Linked DNA regions of Luteibacter rhizovicinus DSM 16549. Each later gene encodes a partner of the first gene's protein in a complex. Links are inferred from orthologs where the notes say so. Each region holds a gene or a part of one and is shown in the gene's direction. Other genes may lie near its edges.

Region 1 (11,674 bases):
TCATGCCTTCCCCACTCCCCACCATCCTGTGTGCGGCGAGTCTGGCATGAAATTGCGAACCGGGAGGAGCCGGCACGGCCGACCCCTCCCCTCAGCCTCCCGGGCCTGCGAATGAGGCCCGCGGACTTTTCAGGCGAACTGTTCGGTCAGCTTCGGATCGCCGCCGAAGCGGTTCGGACCGCGCGTGCCTTCCGTGCAGGCGAAGATCAGGTTCACGATCGGCACGAGAATCCACCAACCGCTGTGATCCGTGTCATGCATGCGGCGGATGCCGACGGCGACGCTCGGGAGAAGCACGGCGAGCTGATACACATTGCTCAGCATCTGGCCGCGCCCGGGACCTGATATCACGACACCGAGGATCATCAGACCGACCGCGATAAGCGTGTTGAACAGGACGAACATCCAGTATTCCTTGCGACGCGCACGGCCGTCGAATACCACGTACTTCTTGAGCACTTCCACGTACCAATTCATGCCTCTTCCTTTCTCGTCGTTTCATCCATTGATCGAACGCGAGGCGAACACAGCCGCGTCGCGCGCACGGGCACGACGGGTCATTCCGAGAGTGAAGTGTTTTCCCCTGGGACGCCCCTGTCGTCACCGGGGCGTACTTTCCCGCGCGCCCCACCACCCCGTCAACCTCCAAGACCACCACACCCGTGCAGGATCGGCAATTGTGGGAGCCGATTCATCGGCGATCCCGCGGCAGCGGGCCAGGTTACGGCAAGCACCCTATCGCCGATAAATCGGCTCCCACATGAAGCATCGCCGAAGAATCGGGCGCTCACATCACCGAAAATGGGCACGCAGCCTCCGCCGCGCATATGTCCTCAGGCTGCGGCTTCGTCCGCAGGCTGCCTGAAGGAGCGCTAGCGGAGCTTTGGCGTAAGGCTAAGGTCGATCAATGACCTGCGTAGGTCGCTTGCCAATACTTTGATTCGCTCGACGGTGCCTGCATCGCGAACTCGTCCAACCGTAGCGTAGGTCGCGCCGGTGCTCAGGGTGTACAGCCCGTCGATTCGAGCCCGAACGACCTCAGGCAAAACGATGGGTATCGCATGGGCAAACAGCACGTCGAGTCTAAGGTCAAGCGCATCGAACAAGCTGGCAATGTCGGACTCTAGCTTCGGATCCTGGCCGTCAGCGCGCCAATAGCGTTTCACGGCAAGAGCGATCTGCTCAATGGTCGACCCCACCGCGTCCCTGGCAGCCGTGAGTGCAGCCTGTGCACTCGTTTCTCGGGAAGTTCGTTTCGCAACGAGATAACTGACCAGCGTACTCACACCCACGGAAATAAGTGCGCTCGTGCCTTGATCGATATATCCGTCAGTCATCGGCTAGTTACTCCCGCCCGGCAGTTACCAACGCTTCGTCGATGACCGACTGGGCAACCCGGCGATATCTCTGAGCGGCACGGGATTCTGCGATCAGGCGGAGGTGCTTTGCCAGAAATTCCTTGGTGTAGCCGTGGGCGCGAACGAGGCCTCCGAAAGCTTCTTCCAGGAACGAAGATCCGTAGCCTTCGGCATCGTCGAAGACCACATCGACAACATCCTCTTTTTCAAGTGCGGGGACCAGCCATTCCTCACGAAACCGTTCGCCGCTGAACTCGCCATCCGCTAGATGGCGGCCACTGGGGACGTCGGAAAAGTCTTGGGCAATTCGGATGATTTTAGTCATTGCGAGTTCTCTGCGAGCCAACCATGGCAGCACTTAAGGCTACAACGGCACGGCATCTTCGTCCCGACCGGCACCCCCAAGACCGTCGTAGGCGTGTCATGGCGCGGTACGTCGGGAATTAGCCTGCGAGATGCCCAAGCACCCTAGTCGGGATCATCTGAATTTATTCTCAGCAGCTCCCGCGATTGCCGCGAGTTGTGTAGGAGCCGATTCATCGGCGAACCCGCGGCATTGGGCCAGGTTACGGCAAGCACCCTATCGCCGATAAATCGGCTCCCACATAGAGCATCGCCGATGAATCGGCTCCTACCGTGCTGGCGTGAGTCCAGCGATGCCGCGGTGGGCCGAAGGCCCATGAGACATGAGCCGGCGCAGCCGGCTATCCGGTTCACAACCGGCTATCCGCTTACTTGACCGGCTGGGTCTGCAACACCGGCGCATCGCCGATGACATCGGTGCCCTGCGGCGGCACGAAGTCGAACGTGCCGGCGTCGACCGGGCCATTCTTCACCCAGCCGGCGAACTGGATCTTCGTCGTATTGCCGAGCTGGTCCTTGAAGACCATCTGCGCCAAGCCGCCGGCGTCGAAGCCGAGGTCGGCGAAGTCGAACTGCGGATCCTTGCCGGTGGACTGCAGACGCAGCCAGACCAGGCCGTCGTGTTCGCCCTTCTCGGTGACCTTGAAGTCCTTGTCCATCTGCGACAGGTCGGTCAGGACGGTCAAAGGACTCTGTGCCTCTTCGCTGCTCTGCTTGCGCACCGTGACCTGCTCGAGGTCCGGGTCGTACAGCCATACGCGGCTGCCGTCGGCGACGATGGTCTGCTTGTACGGGGCCAGCGTTTCCCAGCGGAACTGACGCGGTGCCTCCAGCGCCATGGTGCCCGTGGTGGTCTTGCCGGCGTCGCCGTTCGCGTTGATCAACGTCTGGCTGAACCGCCCCGTCACCGAGTGCAGGCCCTTGGAAAAGGCATCCAGCCGTTCGCGGGCCGGACCGGCGGCGGCGAAGATCGGCAGGCTGAGGAGGGACAGGGTCGCGGCAAGCAGGAAGCGTTTCATGGGGCGAATTCCATTAGGGTCGGCGCGATTGTCAGCGATCGGTTTCGAACAGCGACTTAAGCATGTCGATGGCTTCGGTCGGGCTGATCTCGCCCGCTTCCATTTTCTCGCTGATATCGGCGATGGCCTTGCCGTCACGATGCCAGAACGGCGCGGCGCGCGTGGCGTGGTGGACCGGCCGGGCTTCCTGGCCGAGCACGACGATCTCGGCGATGGCTTCCTGTTCGGCGAAGATCACTTCGAGCGCATCGTCGACGCCGGCGGTATGGCCCGTGGGGTAATCGCGGGTGACGAAGCAGGCGCGACCGTCGTCGGCGCGCAGCTCCAGTCCCGGAATGGAGGGGTTGAGCTCGAAAATGCTCTCGACCTCGTCCAGAACCTCGGACGTGGGTGCGAGGTCACCGGTAACGAGCAAGCCCCAGGGGCGCTGGCGTAGCGCGCCCGGCTTCATGTCGTTCATGGGGGAATCAGTCCTTCGGGGGCGGCGGCGCGAGCACTTCGCGGTTGCCGTTGTGCTGCGGCGCGCTGACGATACCGTCCTGCTCCATCTGTTCGACGAGGCGGGCGGCGCGGTTGTAGCCGATGCGCAGGTGACGCTGCACGCCGGAGATGGACGCGCGACGCGTCTCGGTGACCACACGCACGGCGCGGTCGTAGAGCGCGTTGTCGCTGTCGCTATCGCCTTCGGCATCCTGCGGCAGGCCGGAGTCGTTGATGATCTTGCCGTCCGAGGTGGACTGGATTTCTTCGAGCACGCCGGTGATGTAGTTCGGCGCACCCTGCGCACGCAGCCACTCGACCACGTTATGCACTTCGTGATCGTCGACGAAGGCACCGTGCACGCGCTCGGGCGTGGCCGTACCCGGGGGCAGGTAAAGCATGTCGCCGTGACCGAGCAGCGCTTCCGCGCCGGACTGATCGAGGATGGTGCGCGAGTCGATCTTCGACGACACCTGGAACGCGATGCGCGTCGGGATGTTCGCCTTGATCAGGCCGGTGATCACATCCACCGACGGACGCTGCGTGGCGAGGATCAGGTGCACGCCCGCGGCGCGCGCCTTCTGCGCCAGACGTGCGATGAGTTCTTCGACCTTCTTGCCGACGATCATCATCATGTCGGCGAATTCGTCGATGATGATGACGATGTGCGGCAGCGGCTCGAGCGGCTCGGCGACCATGCCCGGCATGTCCGGGTTGGCGCGGAACAGCGGATCGAGCAAGGGCTGGCCGCTGCTCTCGGCGTCCTTCACCTTCTTGTTGAAGCCACCGAGGTTACGCACGCCGACCGCGGCCATGAGCTTGTAACGACGCTCCATCTCGGCCACGCACCAGCGCAGGGCGTTGGCGGCTTCCTTCATGTCGGTGACGACCGGCGCCAGCAGATGCGGAATGCCCTCGTAGACCGAGAGTTCCAGCATCTTCGGGTCGATCATGATCATGCGCACGTCTTTCGGGCTGGCCTTGTACAGCAGGCTCAGCACCATGGCGTTCACCGCCACGGACTTACCCGAACCGGTGGTACCGGCGACGAGCAGATGCGGCATCTTGGCCAGGTCGGTGACGACGGCCTTGCCACCGATGTCCTTGCCCAGCGCCAGCGCCAGCGGCGACTTCATCTGATCGTACTTCTCCGACCGCAGGATCTCGGAGAGGTAGACGATCTGCTTCTTCGTGTTGGGGATTTCCAGGCCGATGACGTTCTTGCCGGGAATCACGTCGACCACGCGCACGCTGACCACGGAAAGGCCGCGCGCAATGTCCTTGTCGAGGCTGGACACCTGGCTGCCGCGAACACCGGCGGCGGGTTCCAGTTCGAAACGGGTAATCACCGGACCCGGATAGACGCCCATGACGCGGGCCTCGATGCGGAAATCCTTGAGCTTGAGCTCCACCTGGCGCGAGAGGACTTCGAGGGTTTCCTCGGAGTAGCCCGGGCCTTGCGGCGGTGCTTCGTCGAGCAGCGACAGCGGCGGGACTTCGCCGTTCATCGATGCGCCGGTAAACAGGGGAATCTGGTTTTCGCGGGACGCGCGATCGCTCTTGACCACCATCGGGACCGGGGTCTCGATACGCACGGGCTCGCGTTTGGCCTGTTTGATCGCCTCGGCCTTCTTGACCACCTCACGCTCGGCGCGTGCGTTGCGTGCGGCCATGACTTCCGGTGCACGACGCATCTTCCCGCCGAACCAGCCGCCCAGGCGCACGACGCCCTGCCCCGTCAGATCCATGAGCTTGAACCAGGACAGACCGGTAGCAAGGGTGACGGCGATGAGGAAGACGGCGAGCAGGAGCAGCGGTGCGCCCTTGTCACCAAGCGCACTGTGCAGGCCGTGGCCCACCCACTTGCCGACGATGCCGCCCGGGCCTTCCGGCAACACGGGCGAATCGACGTTCAGATACACCAGCGCGGGGCCGGTGATGAAGAAAAACACGAACCCGATGAGACGCAGGGAGGGCTCCCACGGCGCGACGAGACGTTCGCCGCGCGCGCGGAGCACCTGCACGCCCAGTGCAAGCAGGAGCAGCGGAAAGCAGTAAGAAACCAGGCCGAAGATGTACCTGAGCAGGTTGGCGATATTCGCCCCGATCGAGCCACCGAAGTTGGTGGCCCGATCGGCGATGCCCATGTGGCCCCAGCTCGGGTCCTGATCGTTGTAGCTGAGCAGGCAGACGAGCAGGTACAGGGCAAGCGGCAACAGCAGCAACGCCCCGGCTTCACGCAGGCGGCGCTTGAGCTCGTCGCTCAAGCCCTCCCGCTGCTGGGCCTTGACCTGGCTCCGTGCCTGTTTCTTTACGACTTTCGCGCTGCGCGCCACTTAGCAGAGGACCTCGGATCGGGTTTTCGGCATCATGCCATGCCCTGAAGGGCCGGGTGCACGACCTTGCCACCCTCGATGTTGATACCGCCGGCCAGCGCCGCGTGGTCGCGCCACTCGTTACCGGCAGCCAGGCGCTGCACGTACGGCAGGATGGCGGCCGAAATGGCGGTGGACGAGGTCTGCGGGACCGCGCCCGGCATGTTGGTCACGCAGAAGTGCGTCACGCCGTGGACGTCGTAGGTCGGCGCCTTCCAGGTGGTCGGCTTCGAGGTTTCGAAGCAGCCGCCCTGGTCGATCGAGATGTCGACGAGCACCGAGCCCTTCTCCATCGTCTTGACCATGGCTTCGGTGACGACGCGCGGGGCCTTGGCGGACGGGATCAGCACGGCACCGACGACGATGTCGGCGTTGCGGACTTCTTCGGCGACCGACGACTCATAGGCGTACAGCGCGGTGACGTTCGGGCCCATGGCCATCATCTCGGCGAGGCGGTCCTGGCGCTTGTCGAAGACGACGACGTTGGCACCGGCCGAGGCGGCCAGGGCAGCGGCGTTACCACCGGCAGCGCCGGCGCCGAGGACGACGACCTTGCCACGCGGGGTGGAGGCCATGCCGCCGAGCAGCTTGCCCTTGCCACCGTTGGGCTGGTGCAGGAGGGTCGTGCCGATCTGGGTGGCGATGCGGCCGGCGATGACGGACATCGGCAGCAGCAGCGGCAGGACGCCGTTCTCATCCACGGATTCGAAGGCGATACCGGTCAGGCCGATGTCCAGCAGGCTCTTGGTCAGCGCCGGTTCGGCGGCCAGGTGCAGGTAGCAGAACAGCAGGTGGTGCTTCTTGAGCAGCTTGAGATCGCCCTCGATCGGTTCCTTGACCTTGACGATCAGCTCACCCTTTTCGTACAGGGCGGCGGCGTCGGGCACCACGTTGACACCCAGCAGCGAGTAGTCGGCGTCCGAGTAGCCGCTCTTGCTGCCGGCGCCGGACTGGATGAAGACCTCATGGCCACGGCGGACCAGATCGGCCGCAGCGGCCGGGATGAGGGCCACGCGGCCTTCGAGGGTCTTGGTTTCGGAGGGGATACCAATGCGCATCTTTTGGAGGATCCTGAATGAGATAAAAGCCGCCCCGTGGGGACAAGGCGAGAGCCGTCATTGCATTGAGTCTTGAATCGCACCCCGGTCTTCCCCATTCTTCCGGGTCGACACACCTCGCAAACCCTCGACACGGCTTTAGCATCCTGCCGCAAGGGGCTAGCGGTACGACCGAAACACGCCGCAGTAAACCTCAAGGATTATACATGAGCACCCCCAAGCACAGCCGCCTGCTGATCCTCGGCTCCGGTCCTGCCGGATACACGGCCGCCGTCTACGCGGCGCGCGCCAATCTCAAGCCGACCATGATCACCGGCCTGGCGCAGGGCGGCCAGCTGATGACCACCACCGAGGTGGACAACTGGCCGGGTGACGAAAAGGGTGTTCAGGGTCCGGAACTGATGCGGCGCATGGCCGAGCACGCCGAGCGCTTCGAAACCGAGATGGTGTTCGACCATATCCACAGCGTGGACCTGGGCAACCGCCCGTTCCGCCTGAAGGGTGACAGCGGCGAATACACCGCCGACGCCCTGATCATCACCACCGGCGCGACCGCCAAGTACCTGGGCATCGCCTCGGAAGAGAAGTTCAAGGGTCGCGGCGTCTCCGCCTGCGCCACCTGCGACGGCTTCTTCTTCCGCGAGCAGGACGTGGTCGTGGTCGGCGGCGGCAACACCGCCGTGGAAGAGGCGCTGTACCTGGCCAATATCGCCCGCAAGGTCTACCTGGTCCACCGCCGCGACAAATTCCGCGCGGAAAAGATCATGCAGGACAAGGTCTTCGAAAAGGTCGCTGCCGGCAAGATCGAGCTGCTCTGGAACCACCAGGTCGACGAAGTGCTGGGCGACGACTCCGGCGTGACCGGCGTCCGCGTCAAGGACGTCAACACCGGCGTGAAGCGCGACCTCGATGCCCAGGGCTTCTTCGTGGCGATCGGCCACACCCCGGCCACCGGCATCTTCGAAGGCCAGCTCGAGATGAAGGACGGCTACATCCAGATCCAGTCCGGCCTGCACGGCGGCGCCACGGCCACCTCGGTGCCGGGCGTGTTCGCCGCGGGTGACGTGGCCGACCACGTCTACCGCCAGGCGGTCACCTCGGCGGGCTTCGGCTGCATGGCGGCGCTCGACGCCGAGCGCTGGCTGGACCAGCAGCACATGCTGACCTGACCGGAACCGGCCCCGCGCCTTGCGCGCGGGGCAACCGCCGATGACCGGCATTCGTTTTCTCGACAGCCTTGGCGGCATTCCGGCCGCCGACTGGGACGCGCTTGTGCCCGACGGCAACCCCTTCGTCTCGCACGCGTTCCTCAGCGGCATGGAAGCGAAGGGCTGCCTGCGCGAAGACTACGGCTGGAAGCCGTACCACCTGGGCATCTTCGACAGCCACGATCGGCTGGTCGCTGCCTCGCCCACCTACCTCAAGGGCAACTCGCACGGCGAGTTCGTCTTCGACTGGAGCTGGGCCTCGGCCTGGGAACGCGCCGGCGGGGATTACTACCCGAAGATGCTGGTCGCCTCGCCCTACTCGCCCGTACCCGGCCCCCGGCTGCTGGTGCGTGACGGCCTCGAGGCGGACATCCTGCGCAACCGGCTCACCGCCGCACTCGTGGACGAAGCGGATCGCCTCGGCCTGTCCTCGATCCACGCCAACTTCCTCGCCGACGCCGACCTGGACGCCTTCGACGATCGCTGGCTGGTCCGCAGCGACTACCAGTTCCACTGGCACAACCAGGCCTACGCCGATTTCGACGGCTTCCTGGCTTCGCTCAAGGCGAAGAAGCGGAAGAACATCCGCCAGGAACGCGCCTATGCCGAGGCCTCCGGCCTGCGCCTGAGCATGCGCGGCGGCGACGAACTGTCCGACGACGAGTGGCGGCAGATCCATGCACTTTACGCACTCACCTTCGACCTCAAGGGCAACCACGCCGCCCTGACCTCGCGCTTCTTTCAGTACCTCGGCCGCACCCTCGGCCCGAAGGTGCAGGTGGCGATGGCGCGCGACGGCCAGGAGATCGTCGCGATGGCGCTGTTCCTGCGCGGCGGCGATGCGCTGTATGGACGCTACTGGGGCGCCAGCGTGGAAGTGTCCGGACTGCACTTCGAGCTCTGCTATTACCGTGGCATCGACTATGCGATCCGCGAAGGCATCGGCCGTTTCGAACCCGGCGCGCAGGGCGAGCACAAGCTGGCCCGCGGCTTCCTGCCGACCCTGACCCACTCGCGGCATTACATCGCCCACGAAGGTTTCCGTCAGGCCGTGGCCGGCGCGCTCGAACAGGAAGCGCTGCATCGCGAAACCTACCGCGACGAACTGCTCGCCCATTCGCCGTACGCGGACCGATGATCCGCCTGCCGCAACTGAATCCGCTGCGCCCCGGCCTGTTTCCCGATCCGGAGGACGCTCTTGTCGAACCCAACGGCCTGCTTGCCTGGGGTGGCGACCTCTCTGCCGAGCGACTGATCGCGGCCTATGCACAGGGCGTATTCCCCTGGTTCAACGAAGACGAGCCGATTCTCTGGTGGTCGCCGGATCCGCGCTGCGTGTTTCGCACCGATGCGGTCCACATCAGTCGCAGCCTGCGCAAGCAGCTGTCGAAGTCCAACTGGCGCCTCACGGCGGATACCTCGTTCACCCGCGTCATGCGCGCCTGCGCGGCACCGCGTAGCGGCGCGGTCGGCACGTGGATCGGCGACGACATGATCGCTGCGTACGAAGAGCTGCATCGGCAAGGCCATGCGCACAGCGTCGAAGTGTGGGATCGCGGTTCGCTCGTCGGTGGCATATACGGCGTCGCCGTCGGTCGGCTGTTCTGCGGCGAGTCGATGTTCTCGGCCCGCACCGGCGGCTCGAAGGTCGCGCTTGCCGGCATGTGCCAGTTCCTGCATCGCTGGGGCTTTCCCTTCCTCGACGCCCAGGTGACCAACGATCACCTGTTGTCGATGGGCGCCGTGGAGATCCCACGTCGACAGTTCGTCGCGCAGGCGAAGCGCCTGGGAGCCATGCCCGGCCTGGTCGGCTCGTGGATGCAACACCCCATCACCCTGCCCTGACCCCTTGGTTGATTGGGGCCTGCCTTGTGGGGCCTGCCTTGCGGGGCCTGCCCTGTGTGGGAGCCGCTTCAGCGGCGATGCTTTTCTGCAGGGAAGAGCATCGCCGCTAAAGCGGCTCCCACATGGAGCAGCACAGCGGCGCTGCCATGCTACCGGGCGCGGTGACCGCTCATTTCCGCGCCAGCATTCTTCGGCAGCAACAAACACACCGGCGCCGCGATCAACGAGACAAACGTCACCACCAGGAAGGCCACGCTGAAATCAGGCAACTGCGCATGGGCATGCCCGTTCCACGTCACCGACACATGCAGGGCCGCGGCGGCGACGCAGATGCCCAGCGACAGCATCAGCTGCTGGAACGTCGTGTAGAAACTGGTCGCACTGGAGAAGCGCTCGCTCGGCACGTCCGCGTAAGCCACCGTGTTATACGCACTGAACTGCAGCGACTGGAAGAAACCGCTCAGCAGCAGGACGGTGTAGATCGTCCACAGCGGCCAGTCCGGGCGAAAGGCCGCGCACAGGGCGACGCAGACCATCGACAGCACGCCGTTCCAGACGAGGGTGGCGCGAAAGCCCCACATCCGCAGCACCGGTGCGGCGGTGGCCTTCATCAGCATCGCGCCGAGCGCCGACACGAAGGTCACCACGCCACTGTGCGCCGCGGAAAAACCGAAGCCCAGCTGCATCATCAGTGGCAACAGGAAGGGCACCGACCCCGCGGTGATGCGCGTCAGTGAACCGGCGATCACCGAAAGACGAAACGTGGGAAAACGCATCAACGACAGGTCGAGGATGGGATTCGCTACGCGCTTCGAATGCCATACGTACACGGCGCCGACGATGAGGCCGCCCACGATCAGCCCGACGGAACCCAGACCCGAGGTATCACCGCGACTGGCCAGCTCCAGTCCGAACACCAGGCATGACAGCGAGATGCCCGAGAGCACGAAGCCCACCCGGTCGAAGCGCTGCCGCTCCGCAATGCGCACGTCGGGCACGTACTTCGTGGCCAGCCACATGCCGGCAATGCCGATCGGCACGTTGATATAGAAGATCCAGCGCCACGACACCCAGGTGACGATAAAGCCGCCCAGCGGCGGTCCGACGACCGGACCGATCAGCGCGGGCACGAGTAGCCACGACATGGCGCTGACCAGCTCGGACTTCGGCACCGATCGCAGCAGCACCAGGCGCCCGACGGGCACCATCATCGCTCCACCCATGCCTTGCAACAGGCGCGACAGCACCAGCAGTGGCAGATTGCCCGAGAGCCCACAGAGGATCGAGCCCAGGGTGAAGATCGCGATCGCCGCGCGGAAGACGTTGCGCGAGCCGTAGCGATCGGCAATGGCGCCGCTGGCGGGGATGAACACCGCAAGGCTGAGCATGTACGAGGTGAGCGCCACGCTCATGTGCAGCGGCGACACGTCGAACGATTCCGCCATCGAAGGCAACGCCGTGGCCAGGATGGTGCCGTCCAGCTGTTCCATGAACATCGCGCTCGCGATGATCAGGGCTACGGTGCGGAAGCCAGGGGCGGGAGTCATCCGGGAAGGGTTGGCGGGGGAGCGCATAGTCTGCGCCCGCAAGGATCAAAGGTCGAGTGAACGTAAACTTAGAAAGCGCCGCTCTTCGCCACTGAAGGGATCGATGAACGCGAGCTCGCGAGCGAGCAGCTGCATCGGCTCGCTGAAATCCGCCGTCTCCTCACGCAGCTCGGGATACATCGGATCGCCCAGGATGGGCGCGCCCAACCCTGCCATGTGCACGCGCAACTGGTGCTTGCGTCCGGTGACGGGCTCCAGTCGGTAGCGCCACGCGTGCTCGCCACGCTCGATCACGTCGACGTGGGTGGTGGCATTCGCGGGGCCTTGCACTTCGTGCGTGCGAAAGAACGGCTCGCCGCGCTCGATGCGGCTGCATCGGGAAAGCGGAAACGTCAGTCCGGGCAACGGTGGCGCCAGCGCT
Region 2 (11,424 bases), 3.3 Mb from region 1 along the record:
CGAGCACGCGATGGCTCAAGGTGGCCGAGAACAACAGCACCTGGCGCTTCTCGCGGGCCGGCAGGCGACGGAAGATGAAGCGCACGTCCTTGATGAAGCCGAGATCGAACATGCGGTCGGCTTCGTCGATGACCATGACCTCGACACTGCCGAAGCCGAAGACGTCCTGCTTGTAGTAATCGAGCAGGCGACCCGGCGTGGCGATGATGATGTCGCAGCCGTCGCGCAGCTGCTGGCGCTGCTTGTCGTAGTCGACGCCGCCGTAGATCAGGGCGCTGCGCAGGCCGGTGGCCTTGCCGATGACCTGGAAGTCCTTCTCGATCTGGATCGCCAGCTCTCGCGTCGGCGCGATGATCAGCGCGCGCGGATCGGCGTCCTTGCGATCCGGGGCCGCCGGGTTGTTGAGCAGGCGGTTCATCAGCGCCACGAGGAAGGCGAAGGTCTTGCCCGTACCCGTCTGCGCCTGCCCGGCCACGTCGCGGCCAAGCAGGGCGACCGGGAGGGTCAGCGCCTGAATCGGAGTGGTGCGGGTGATGCCGGCGGCGGCAAGGCCCTGGTGGAGCAGCGGATGGAGGTCGAGATTTTCGTAGAAGACGTCGGTGAGAACAGTTTGGGACATGGTGGGTGGGTGACCTGGGAGTCTCGCGCCGCAAATGCGCGGCAGCGGCCCGGCGGCAAGGGAAGAGCCGCGGGACGGTGGGTGATCCGGCCGGCGTCACGGGAGAGTCGGGGGCGGCCGGTGCCATGCCGGCGGCCGTACGACGCGCCCGGCGCACGATGGCCGGAGGCGGCGGCGCGCGACCCGACGACTCCCGCTGGCATAGGTGAAAGGGCTCTGCAGCGAGCCTGTTCACCTATGTCAACGGAAGCCATCCCGTCGGCGCCCTTGAATCGCTTGTATCGCGCCCCTAGTTGCGTTGGAATGAGGGCCACCGGCTTCAATGGCCAAGACCTTCGGTTCCGGTTGGACCCGCGACATGGGGCTCCTTAGTGTAGCCGATGCTGGCGTCACGGTCGTCAACCCCCTTTCACCCCCATTTGGAGATCACGGTGAGCGACAAGATCACCCATACGAGCGACTCTGCGTTCCAGGCAGAAGTTCTCGATTCCGACACCCCCGTCCTGCTCGACTTCTGGGCGGAATGGTGCGGTCCCTGCAAATCCATCGCCCCGGTGCTCGATGAGCTCGCTGGCGAGTACGAAGGCAAGCTGAAGATCGTCAAGATCAACATCGACGAGAACCAGCAGACCCCGCGCCAGTTCGGCGTTCGCGGCATCCCCACCCTCATGATCTTCAAGGATGGCAAGGTCGCCGGCACGCAGATCGGCGCCGTGGGCAAGGGCCAGCTGGCCAAGTTCATCGAAGCCTCGATCTGATCGCTCTAGCTGTACGTTTCACTTAAGCCGCCGCGTGAGGCGCTTTACGCCGCGCCTCACGCGATGCTAGGCTTCAGGAGTTCGCCGGGACATGCCTTGTCCCCCATGCTGCGAACCCTCTCCCATTTTTTCTTCAACGGCGCCCCGTGAGGTTTGCCCGTGTCTGATATCGAAACCAAAAATCCTAGCGACGCCAAGGGCGCCGGCGATCCGCCTGCGACCGAGCCGCGTCCCCGTACTCGCCGAAAGGCACCCGCCGCTGAAGCACCTGCGGTAGCGACGAGCGCGCCTGCTCCGGCTCCCGCACCCGCCGCGGCTCGTCCGCCGGCTACCGTGCCGCCGCTGCCTCCGCTGCCCACCCCGGCACCGGTACCCAGCCCGTCGCCCGCGCCACAGGCGGAGCTTCAGCTCAATAACGCACCGCAGGGCAACGCCCAGCAGGGCAACGAGGCGCGTCCCGCGACGGCCGAAGCCCGCGACGGCAACGGTAACGGCCAGCCGCAGGGCGGCCAGAACCAGCCGATGGGCCGGGCTGAAAACCCGAACCAGCCGCAGAACCGCCATACCAATCCGAACAACCCCAACAACCCGAACAACCCGAATAACCCGAATAACGCCGAACGCGAAGGTCGCGGCCGGCGCCGGCGCAACGAGCGCAACCAGCAGCGCCAGGGTGGCGGTGGCGGCAATCCGGGCAACGGTGGTGGCGGTGGCGGTGGCGGTGGTAATAACTACCAGAGCCAGCGCAATAACAACGGCTATCCGGTCGACGACGACGAGAACGCCGACGCCGGCAGCAACGATCGCCTGATCAACCTGACCGAGCTCAAGCGCAAGAACGCCATCCAGCTGCTCGAGTTCGCCGAGTCGCTCGGTGTACGCGAGGGCGTGGCCCGCCAGCGCAAACAGGACGTGGTCTTCAACATCCTCAAGGCCCACGCCCGTTCCGGCGGTGGCATCTGGGCTGAAGGCGTGCTCGAGATCCTGCAGGACGGCTTCGGCTTCCTGCGCTCGGCCGATGAGTCCTACCTGGCCGGTCCGGACGACATCTACGTCTCGCCCAGCCAGATCCGTCGGTTCAACCTGCGCACCGGCGACTACATCACCGGTCGCGTCCGCCATCCGAAGGAAGGCGAGCGCTACTTTGCGATGCTCAAGGTCGACGACATCAACGGCGATCCGCCGGAGGCGTCGAAGAACAAGCTGCTGTTCGAGAACCTCACCCCGCTGTTCCCGCGCAAGTCGTTCAAGCTCGAGCGCGGCAATGGTTCGACCGAGGACATCACCGGTCGCATCCTCGACCTCGTGGCGCCCATCGGTCGCGGCCAGCGCGGCCTCATCGTGTCGCAGCCGAAGTCCGGCAAGACGATGATGCTGCAGAACATCGCCCAGGCCATCCAGTACAACCATCCGGACGTCCATCTGATCATGCTGTTGATCGATGAGCGCCCCGAGGAAGTGACGGAAATCGCTCGCACCGTTCGTGGTGAAGTCATCAGCTCGACCTTCGACGAGCCCGCCGTGCGCCACGTGCAGGTCGCCGAGATGGTGATCGAGCGTGCCAAACGCCTGGTCGAGCACAAGAAGGACGTCGTGATCCTGCTCGACTCGATCACCCGCCTGGCCCGCGCCTACAACACCGTCGTACCGAGCTCCGGCAAGGTCCTCACCGGTGGTGTCGACGCCAACGCCCTGCAGCGCCCCAAGCGCTTCTTCGGCGCGGCACGTAACGTCGAGGAAGGCGGCAGCCTGACGATCATCGCCACGGCGCTGACCGACACCGGCTCGAAGATGGACGAAGTGATTTACGAGGAGTTCAAGGGCACCGGCAACATGGAAGTGCACCTGTCCCGTCGCATCTCCGAGAAGCGCGTCTACCCGGCCATCGACATCAACCGCTCGGGCACCCGTCGCGAAGACCTGCTCATCGAGCCGGACCTGCTCGCCAAGATCTGGATCCTGCGCAAGCTGCTCCACCCGATGGACGAGCTCAGCGCGATGGAGTTCATGCTCGACAAGATGAAGAACACCAAGTCCAACGACGAGTTCTTCAATTCGATGAAGCGCTGACCGCGCCTCGTGGAATCCAGCGAAAGGCCGCCTCCGGGCGGCCTTTTCGTTTTTCGCGCCCTCGCGCCGCATTTGCTACCCTGCGCCGCCGGGCATAACACCTTTTCCCGGCAGGCATACGCCCCCATGTGTGCCGCATCCGGCCCTGCCGCTCTCGTTCAAGGAAAGTCCGTGTCCATACCCAGCGCCGCCAAGAGCACGCCCATCGGCGACCGTAACGATCTGGTCGCCTATCTCGCCGCGGGCGAGAAGCCGCGTGAGGCCTGGCGCATCGGGACCGAACACGAGAAGTTCGGCTTCTACACGGACGACCTCACCCCGCCCCCCTTCGACGGCGATCGGCCGGGCATCCGCCAGCTTCTCGAGACCCTCGCCACGCGCTTCGGCTGGGACGTCGCCCGCGAAGGCGAGACGCCGGTCGCGCTGACCAAGGGCATGGCCAACATCACCCTGGAGCCAGCCGGCCAGCTGGAGCTCTCCGGCGCGCCGCTGCATTCGATCCATGAGACGTGCGACGAGGTCACCGAGCACCTCCGTGAGGTCCGTTCCGTGGCCGAGGAACTCGGCATCGGCTTCTTCGGCATGGGCTTTCAGCCGAAGTGGCGTCGTGACCAGATGCCGTGGATGCCCAAGGGCCGCTACAAGATCATGCGCGAGTACATGCCCAAGGTCGGTTCGCTCGGCCTGGACATGATGACCCGCACCTGCACCGTCCAGGTCAACCTCGATTTCGCCACGGAAGCGGACATGGTGAAGAAGTTCCGCGTGGGTCTGGCGCTGCAGCCGATCGCGACGGCACTGTTCGCCAACTCGCCGTTCACCGAAGGCAAGCCGAACGGCTACAAGTCCTTCCGCTCGCATGTGTGGACCGACACCGACGCCGACCGCACCGGCATGCTCGATTTCGTCTTCGAAGACGGTTTCGGCTACGAGCGCTATGTCGACTACATCCTCGATGTGCCGATGTACTTCAGCTATCGCGACGGCAAGTACGTCGACCTCTCCGGCCAGGATTTCAAGAAGTTCATGCGTGGCGAACTCCCCGCGCTGCCGGGCGTGCAGGCAAACATGAAGGACTGGGCAGACCACCTGACCACCGCCTTCCCGGAAGTTCGCCTGAAGCAATACCTGGAAATGCGTGGGGCCGACACCAGCACCTGGAACTCGCTGTGCGCATTGCCTGCATTCTGGGTCGGCCTGCTGTATGACGATGTGGCGCTCGATGCCGCGTGGGATCTCGTGAAGGACTTCACCCGGGCCGAGCGCCATGCGCTGCGCGATGGCGTGCCCAAGGATGCTCTGGCACTGCGCTTCCGCGATCACACCGTGCGCGAACTCGCGCTCGAGGCGGTGAAGATCGCTTCGCATGGTTTGAAGCGTCGTAACGTGCAGGGCCACCGCGGTACCGACGAGTCGATCTACCTCGAGCCGCTGGAAGAGATGGCGCTGTCGGGCAAGACCCAGGCCGATACCAAGCTGGAACTGTTCCACGGCCGCTGGAACGGCAGCGTGGATCCGATCTTCAGCGAATACGCGTACTGAGGCCGCACGCATGCAGATGAGCGAAACGAAACTCGGCCGCCTCGACGACCTGCTGGCCTCGACCAACCGCTACTCCCTGGAAGCCCTCGACGGCCTGTTCTCGGCGGCTCTGGTCGGACCGATCGATGTGGATGTCGATGACTGCGTTGCCGTGCTGGAACTCGGCGGGGCGACGCCATGGTCGTCGGAAGCCGAAGCGAGCGAAGCCGACGGCCTGATGCGGGAATTCTGGCAGGTCATTGCCGCCCGCGTGGCCGCCGATCCGAAGGTACTTGGCGAAGAATCCCTGCCCTTTATCGACTCGCCGGAGGAATTCGACGAGATCGATGACATCAGCACGTACACCGGTGATTTCCCGATCGCCAGCGACTGGGCTATCGGCTTTCGCTTTGCTCTCAACGAGTGGGGCGAGGCCTGGGACGAATGGATGGATGAGAGCCTTTATCCGTTCATGGGCATGCTGATGACGCTGTCGGCAGATCAGACCGAAGCGACACCGGATATGCCGGCGCTGCCGTTGCCCTCGTTCGAGGAGCGGATGGGCTTGCTCAACGAGATTCCGTTCCAGCTGGCGAAGCTGTACCGGCGCCGCCATCCCGACCATGGAAAGACGTTGCGTCGCGACCCTTCGAAGGTCGGGCGGAACGATCCGTGTTCGTGTGGGAGTGGGAAGAAATACAAGAAGTGTTGCGGGAGTGGGGAAGCGTAAGAGCTCGCCACTGAAGCGGCTCCCACAAAAAAAACCTCCCCGTTGCCGGGGAGGTTTTTTTGGTTTCAGGCCTTACTGATCAGACGATCAAAATGCGTACTTGGCCGACACGCTGAGCAGGTTACCCTTGTCGTCGCTCTCGCCCATGATGCGATCGAGCGTCGAGCTCTCGCCACCGGCGATGTGCGCCTTGTTGACGAAGATGTGGGCGTAACCGGCGTTGATCTCGAGACGGTCGGTAGCCTTGTAGCCCAGACCGAACGCGACCCACTTGCGGGTGGAGTCCGGCACGCGGACGTCACGGTTCTGGTCTTCGGTCGGCGTCGTGTCGACGGCGACACCGGTACGCAGCGTGAGCTTGTCCGTCATGTAGTACTCGCCACCCACGGACACGAACCAGCTGTTGTGCCAGCCGAAGTGCTCGGTGTTCTGCGGCTGGTTCGGGTTTTCAAAGTTGACGGTGAGGTCCTGGAAGGAATCCCACTTGGTCCACGATGCGTCGATACCCCAACCGAACTTCGATGCCTGGTGCCAGTAGCTGGCGGTCGCGACAGCCGGCGTGGTGAAGCCTGCCGAGCCGTTGGTGTGGGTGAACGGCGGCTGGCCGCTGCCGAGCAGGGCGCCCACCGTCGGGTTCGACAGGACGGCGGTCACGTTCGACGGCATGGTGAAGTTACCGGTGCCTTCGAGCGTGTGCTTGATCTTGCTGCGGTAGTTCAGCGCGAGGCGATCGGTATCCGTCAGGCGCCACAGGCCACCGAGCTGCCAGCCGTAGCCCCAGTCGTCACCCTTGATGCGGGCGATACCGTCGCTGCCCGGCGGGACAACGGTGGCGTACTGCTGCGCCAGGCCGCGGGCAACGAGCGGCGAGATCTGACCGGCAGCGGCGGCGCGCTGGATCAGGCCGAGGCCGACGGTGTTGTAGTTGATCGCGCTGGTCAGTTCGGCGCTGGTCTTCTGCGCGATGAAGCTGGCGCCGATGGCGAACGTATCGGTGACATCGAACGAAGCCGAAAGCGTGGCGTCGAACGACTTGAAGTCGGACTTGATGCCGTTGTAACGGCCCTTCCAGTCGGAGTCATAGTCGGTCTTGAAACCGAACGGGGCGGTCAGGCCAAGGCCGATGTGCAGGCGATCGTTCACCTGGGTGGCGAAGTACATCGCCGGGACCGGGATGGTCGTGCCGGCGTCGCCGCCGTTGCCACCGGAGATCGGGCGACCCTGGGCATCGGTCGCGGTGCCGTGGAACTTGGTGCTGAAATTGATGCCGGTGACATCGGCCTGGACGACATTGCCCTTGAGCAGGGACATGGCGGCCGGGTTGTTCACGATGACCGAGGCATCGTCACCTGCGGCGGCAGAACCGGCGAAGGCGCGACCGAGCGCGGCGGCGCTGTTTTCCTTGAGCTGGAAAGCACTGGCGTGCGCGGCCTGGGGAGCCACCAGCGCGCCGGCGATGGCCAGCGAAAGGGCGGCAATGGCCAGCGGACGGGTATTGAGGTTCAGCTTCGACATTCGGGGTGGCTCCTGCTTTTTGTTCTGCTCTGGGTCGACGTCACGTTCGCGGAAAACCTAAAATTTATCCGTTTTCATACGCGCGTTTAACAATCTGGGGTGGAACTCTGGACGACTTGACGAGAAATTTGCAAGTGCTAATGCAACAAAGCTGTAACGGCGGGGGTTTACAGCACTGCCTGGGGGGCCCCACTTTTGGTAGGGTGGTAAGCCGAATCGCAAGCGAGACTGCCGTCATGCACTGCTACGTCTACGCCAGCCTGCGCAAACCCGACACCTACGTCTGGATGACCCGCCGCGACGGGTTCGAGATGCTTCCCGAACCGCTCGTCCTCCTCCTGGGCGAGCTCCGCTTCGTCCTCGAAGTGGAGCTGACACCACAGCGGAAGCTGCCGCACGACGATTCCGACCGTATCCTCACCAATCTGGCCGGCTGCGGCTGGCACCTGCAGACCCCGTCCAACGAGACGCTCACCGTCTGCAACCAACCCAACTTCAACCGGCAGATCGATCCCGACCTGACGCTCGTCCGCGCTTGACCTCGCCGAATACGCGCAGGGGCGCGCCGTGTCGCGCGGGTTAACGCCGCGTTACCGCGCCACCCCTGTGGCGTCCGTATACTCCCGCGCATGGCCAATCCCAAACGTCGACGACCACCGCTGATCAAGGCACTGCCCTGGTTCCTCCCTGCCCTCGCCGCTGTCGCGTGCGCCGGGTTGACCGCTTCACCGCTCGCGCTGATACCGCTCCTGCTCGCCAACGCCCTGGCCATGGGCGCGGTGTGCCATGCGATCGGCTTCGACCCGGAGCAGAGCTACCTGCGCACGACGCTGCGTCGCGGTTCGGCACACGTGGTGATGTTCACGATTTACACCTTCGTCGTCTTCGTGCTGGTCGCGTGGCCGCTCCTGAAGCTCACCCAGGCACCCAGCCTCGGGGCCGCACTTCTGCTGGCCGCGACGCTCGTCGTCGCGCTGGCCGCCCTTTGGCGCGTGTGGCCGGCCTTCGGCCTGCTTTTCCTCTGGGACGACGCCTACCCGGAAGACAGCAACACGGGTTCGTGGATCTTCACCGCCGTGGCGCGATCCATCTCGTTCGGCCGTCACCTGTCGGCGGAAGAGCGCTTTTTCTCGCATTTCGTGCCGGCCGCCCTGGGCTTGCTGGTGCTGGCCTTCTGCGCGGTGGCCTTGTCGGGCCTCTACGGGGTGTTTCCGTCGGAGATGCGGATCGCTGCGCTGGCCATCTACGGCGTCGTGCTACTGCCGGTCTGCGGGATGGTGATCGCCAACCGCACGCTGCGCGCCCTGCTCTGCGATCGCCGCGGGCACATCCGCACGGCCCGTGCGGAGCCCCGTCGCGAACCCCTCGTCGACACGCCTGCCGCGCCTGCGCCGATCCCCGTCCTGTCCAGCGAAGAAAGCCAGCCGGGCGTGCGTGAGCGCGCCCTCCTCGCCGCCGCACGCGAAGGCGATATCGCCCGTGCCGTGGCGCTCGTGGAAGCCGGTGCCGATCCCGACACCGGTGCCGAACCGGGTGAGCGCGACCAGCGCCCCGTGCTCACCCTGGCGGCGCTCTCGCCCGACATGCGCCTGTTGCGTGCACTTATCGCCCGCGGCGCGCAGGTGAATCGCGCACAGAACGGTATCACCGCCCTGCTCGCCGCGACGCGTGACAGCTGGCATGGCCGGCCCGAGGCCGTTCTCACCTTGCTGACCAACGGCGCGGATGCCTCCGGCACGGACGCCGAGGGCAACACGCCGCTGCATGGCGCCGTGCTCGGCGCCGAGCCGACCGTGGCGGCCATGCTCCTCGATGCCGGTGCCGCCGTCGATGCAGCGAACGCTGCCGGCGACACGCCTCTCGCGATCGCCTGCCGGGGTGCCAACTGGGCGCTCGCTCGTTTCCTTCTGGAGCACGGCGCCAAGCCGGCTCCCGTCGGTGGCGAACCGGCCCTCGTCGCGGCAGCCGGTATCGCGGACGACGACGCCGAGGGCGTGAAAGTGCTGCTCCGGCACAAGGGACCCGTGAACGCCGTCAATGCGCAAGGCCGCACAGCGCTTATCGCTGCGGCTGCCGAAGGACACGAGCAGATCGCGCGTGCGCTGCTGCAAGCGAACGCCAATCCCAACCTCGCCGATCGCCACGGCACCACGGCACTGATGGAGGCCGCGCGCGCAGGTGCGCATGGCATCGTCCAGCTGCTGGCCGATGCCAACGCGGATGCCTCGCCGCGCGACGGTCACGGTCGCGACGCCCTCACGCTCGCCAGCCAGTCGCCGCGCGCGCAAGCCGCCACGGTACGTGCATTGCTCGCCCTGGGAGCCCAGCCGAAGGAACCTGGCGCCGACGGTCGCAGCGCGCTGGACCATGCTGCCGCCGCGGGCCGTTGGGACTTCGTCGCCCTGCTCGATCCCGAAACACCGCTGCCGACATCGCTGAGCGAATCCGTCGTTCCCGAAGCCGGTGCCGATTCGCCCATGCACCTCTACGACGCATTGCGCTTCGGCCACTGGGCCGTCGCCTCGACGTTCGCCGCCAAGGTGCGCGAATGGCCCACGGACGAACTCGCGGCGCTGTACGTCGATCTCGCCGGCGCGGGCTTCGAGTCCGCACGTGCGTGGCTGCTGGATCACGGACTGAGCGCCGAGGCGCGTCTTGCCATTCCGGCGGACGAAACCAGCGGGCTCGGCCGCCGGCTCTTCGACGCCTTGCTGCCGCAGCTTCCCCAGGCCGCCGACGCGCTGCTGCAACTGATGCGTAGCGGAGCCACGCCAGCGGGCGCAGGCCTGCTCGGCCAGGCCATCTGCCGGCTGGACGGCGCGGACGAGCGCCTGACGCTGGCCATGCTCGAGGCCGGCGCCGATCCGTTTGGCGCGGATAGCCGAGGTCGTACGCCGATGCACATGGCTGCCGCCACGGGCCGCGTGGCCTTGCTCGGCGCGCTGCTTGCCCGCGGCATGGACCCGAACGTGCGCGATGCGGGCGGCCGTACGCCGCTGCACGCCGCGCTGGAACAGGGCGGCGAGAGCCTGCCCCTGGTCCGTCTGCTCGTCGCGAACGGCGCCGATCCCGAGGCGGCCGACGTCAATGGTGAGACGCCGTACGGCCTGGGCATCGGCCACGGCGATGTGGAGCGCTGGCTCAGTTGGGCCGCCTGGCCGCTGCCGCGTCGTGCCCTGCGCGCCGACGATCTTCCTGCCGCCGCCGCCGCTGGCGACACGCAAGCCGTGGATCGCCTGCTCGAACTCGGCTTCGGGATCGACACACGCGATGCGCAAGGCGCCACCGCCCTGCTGCGCGCCGCCGGCGCCGGCCAGCGCGATGTCGCGGAGCATCTGCTCAACGCAGGGGCCGATCCCACCGTCACCGCGGCGTCTGGCATCACACCCCTCGCCGCCGCGGTCAACGCGCGCCGCGAAAGCGTCGTCGAGCTCCTGCTCGCGCGCGGTGTGGATGTCGACCAGCGACTGCCCGGCGACGCCACCGCACTCATGATCGCCGCGACACTGGGCTATCCCGAGATCGCTGACATGTTGCTGGCGCGGGGCGCCAACGCGAACGCCGAAGATGCGCACGGCCATACCGCCCTGCATGCCGCGGCCCAGTACTGCTTCGGCGGTAGCGACAGCCTTCGTGCGCGCCGCCTGCTCGACATCGTGATCGGCAAGGGCGCCGATGTGAACAAGGCCGACAAGGATGGCGCCACGCCGCTATTGCTTCTGCTCGGTGCGCACATGCGCCCAGGCAGCGCGGCCGACGCAACCCACCTCGGTGCGCTTGTCCCCGTGCTGCTGGACGCGGGCGCGAAACTCGAGCACGCCGATCACCGTGGTGTGAGCGCACTACATGCGAGCGCCATGCATGCCCTGCTTCCGCCGGCACGCGTGCTGCTGCACCGTGGCGCCAGCCGCCAGGCTGCCGATGCCTTTGGTCGCACCGCAGGCGATGTCGCGCGCCATCTCGGGTTCGTGGATATCGCGCATGAACTCGGCACGCGGGTCGGGGCGATTCCGAGCGTCCGGCAGACGCTTCGCCAGCCTGCCCAGCCGGACTGACCCGGCCGGTCTGAGCGGGGCGGACTAGACGGGGCTGAGCCACTGGGCTCCGCCCGCAAACTCAGTGGTCTTCCTCGCGCACCCGCTCCTCGACCGCATCGGCTTCGAACAACTGCTGCAGATCGTGGAGCGCGTCCTTCGAACTCTGTATGAGCG

Evidence for each region.
Region 2: the proteins of trxB (region 1) and trxA are in contact, whole or in part, in a crystal structure (PDB 1F6M), measured with the Escherichia coli proteins. The link is inferred for Luteibacter rhizovicinus DSM 16549 from one-to-one orthologs.

Annotation. Positions count from the first base shown.
Region 1 is NZ_CP017480.1:4,415,941-4,427,614, forward strand. The notes cover bases 5,878-8,840. They hold trxB (thioredoxin-disulfide reductase), read left to right. Parts: upstream 5,878-6,859; coding sequence 6,860-7,822; downstream 7,823-8,840. Other genes in these bases: BJI69_RS20240 (alanine dehydrogenase), read right to left, coding at 5,878-6,653; BJI69_RS20250 (GNAT family N-acetyltransferase), read left to right, coding at 7,863-8,840. Outside these bases: BJI69_RS20205 (DUF2339 domain-containing protein), read right to left, coding at 1-4; BJI69_RS20210 (DUF805 domain-containing protein), read right to left, coding at 130-477; BJI69_RS20215 (hypothetical protein), read right to left, coding at 873-1,337; BJI69_RS20220 (STAS-like domain-containing protein), read right to left, coding at 1,345-1,683; outer membrane lipoprotein periplasmic chaperone LolA, read right to left, coding at 2,090-2,740; BJI69_RS20230 (hypothetical protein), read right to left, coding at 2,772-3,200; BJI69_RS20235 (DNA translocase FtsK), read right to left, coding at 3,208-5,556; more of BJI69_RS20240, read right to left, coding at 5,589-5,877; more of BJI69_RS20250, read left to right, coding at 8,841-8,999; aat (leucyl/phenylalanyl-tRNA--protein transferase), read left to right, coding at 8,996-9,706; BJI69_RS20260 (MFS transporter), read right to left, coding at 9,856-11,280; BJI69_RS20265 (pseudouridine synthase), read right to left, coding at 11,299-11,674.
Region 2 is NZ_CP017480.1:1,153,713-1,165,136, forward strand. What follows is about bases 1-2,713. They hold trxA (thioredoxin TrxA), read left to right. Parts: upstream 1-1,050; coding sequence 1,051-1,377; downstream 1,378-2,713. Other genes in these bases: BJI69_RS05325 (DEAD/DEAH box helicase), read right to left, coding at 1-619; rho (transcription termination factor Rho), read left to right, coding at 1,537-2,713. In the rest of the region: more of rho, read left to right, coding at 2,714-3,447; BJI69_RS05340 (glutamate--cysteine ligase), read left to right, coding at 3,619-4,989; BJI69_RS05350 (OmpP1/FadL family transporter), read right to left, coding at 5,786-7,213; BJI69_RS05355 (YcgL domain-containing protein), read left to right, coding at 7,450-7,752; BJI69_RS05360 (ankyrin repeat domain-containing protein), read left to right, coding at 7,843-11,268; BJI69_RS05365 (monovalent cation:proton antiporter-2 (CPA2) family protein), read right to left, coding at 11,330-11,424. UniProt on the Escherichia coli protein: Participates in various redox reactions through the reversible oxidation of its active center dithiol to a disulfide and catalyzes dithiol-disulfide exchange reactions.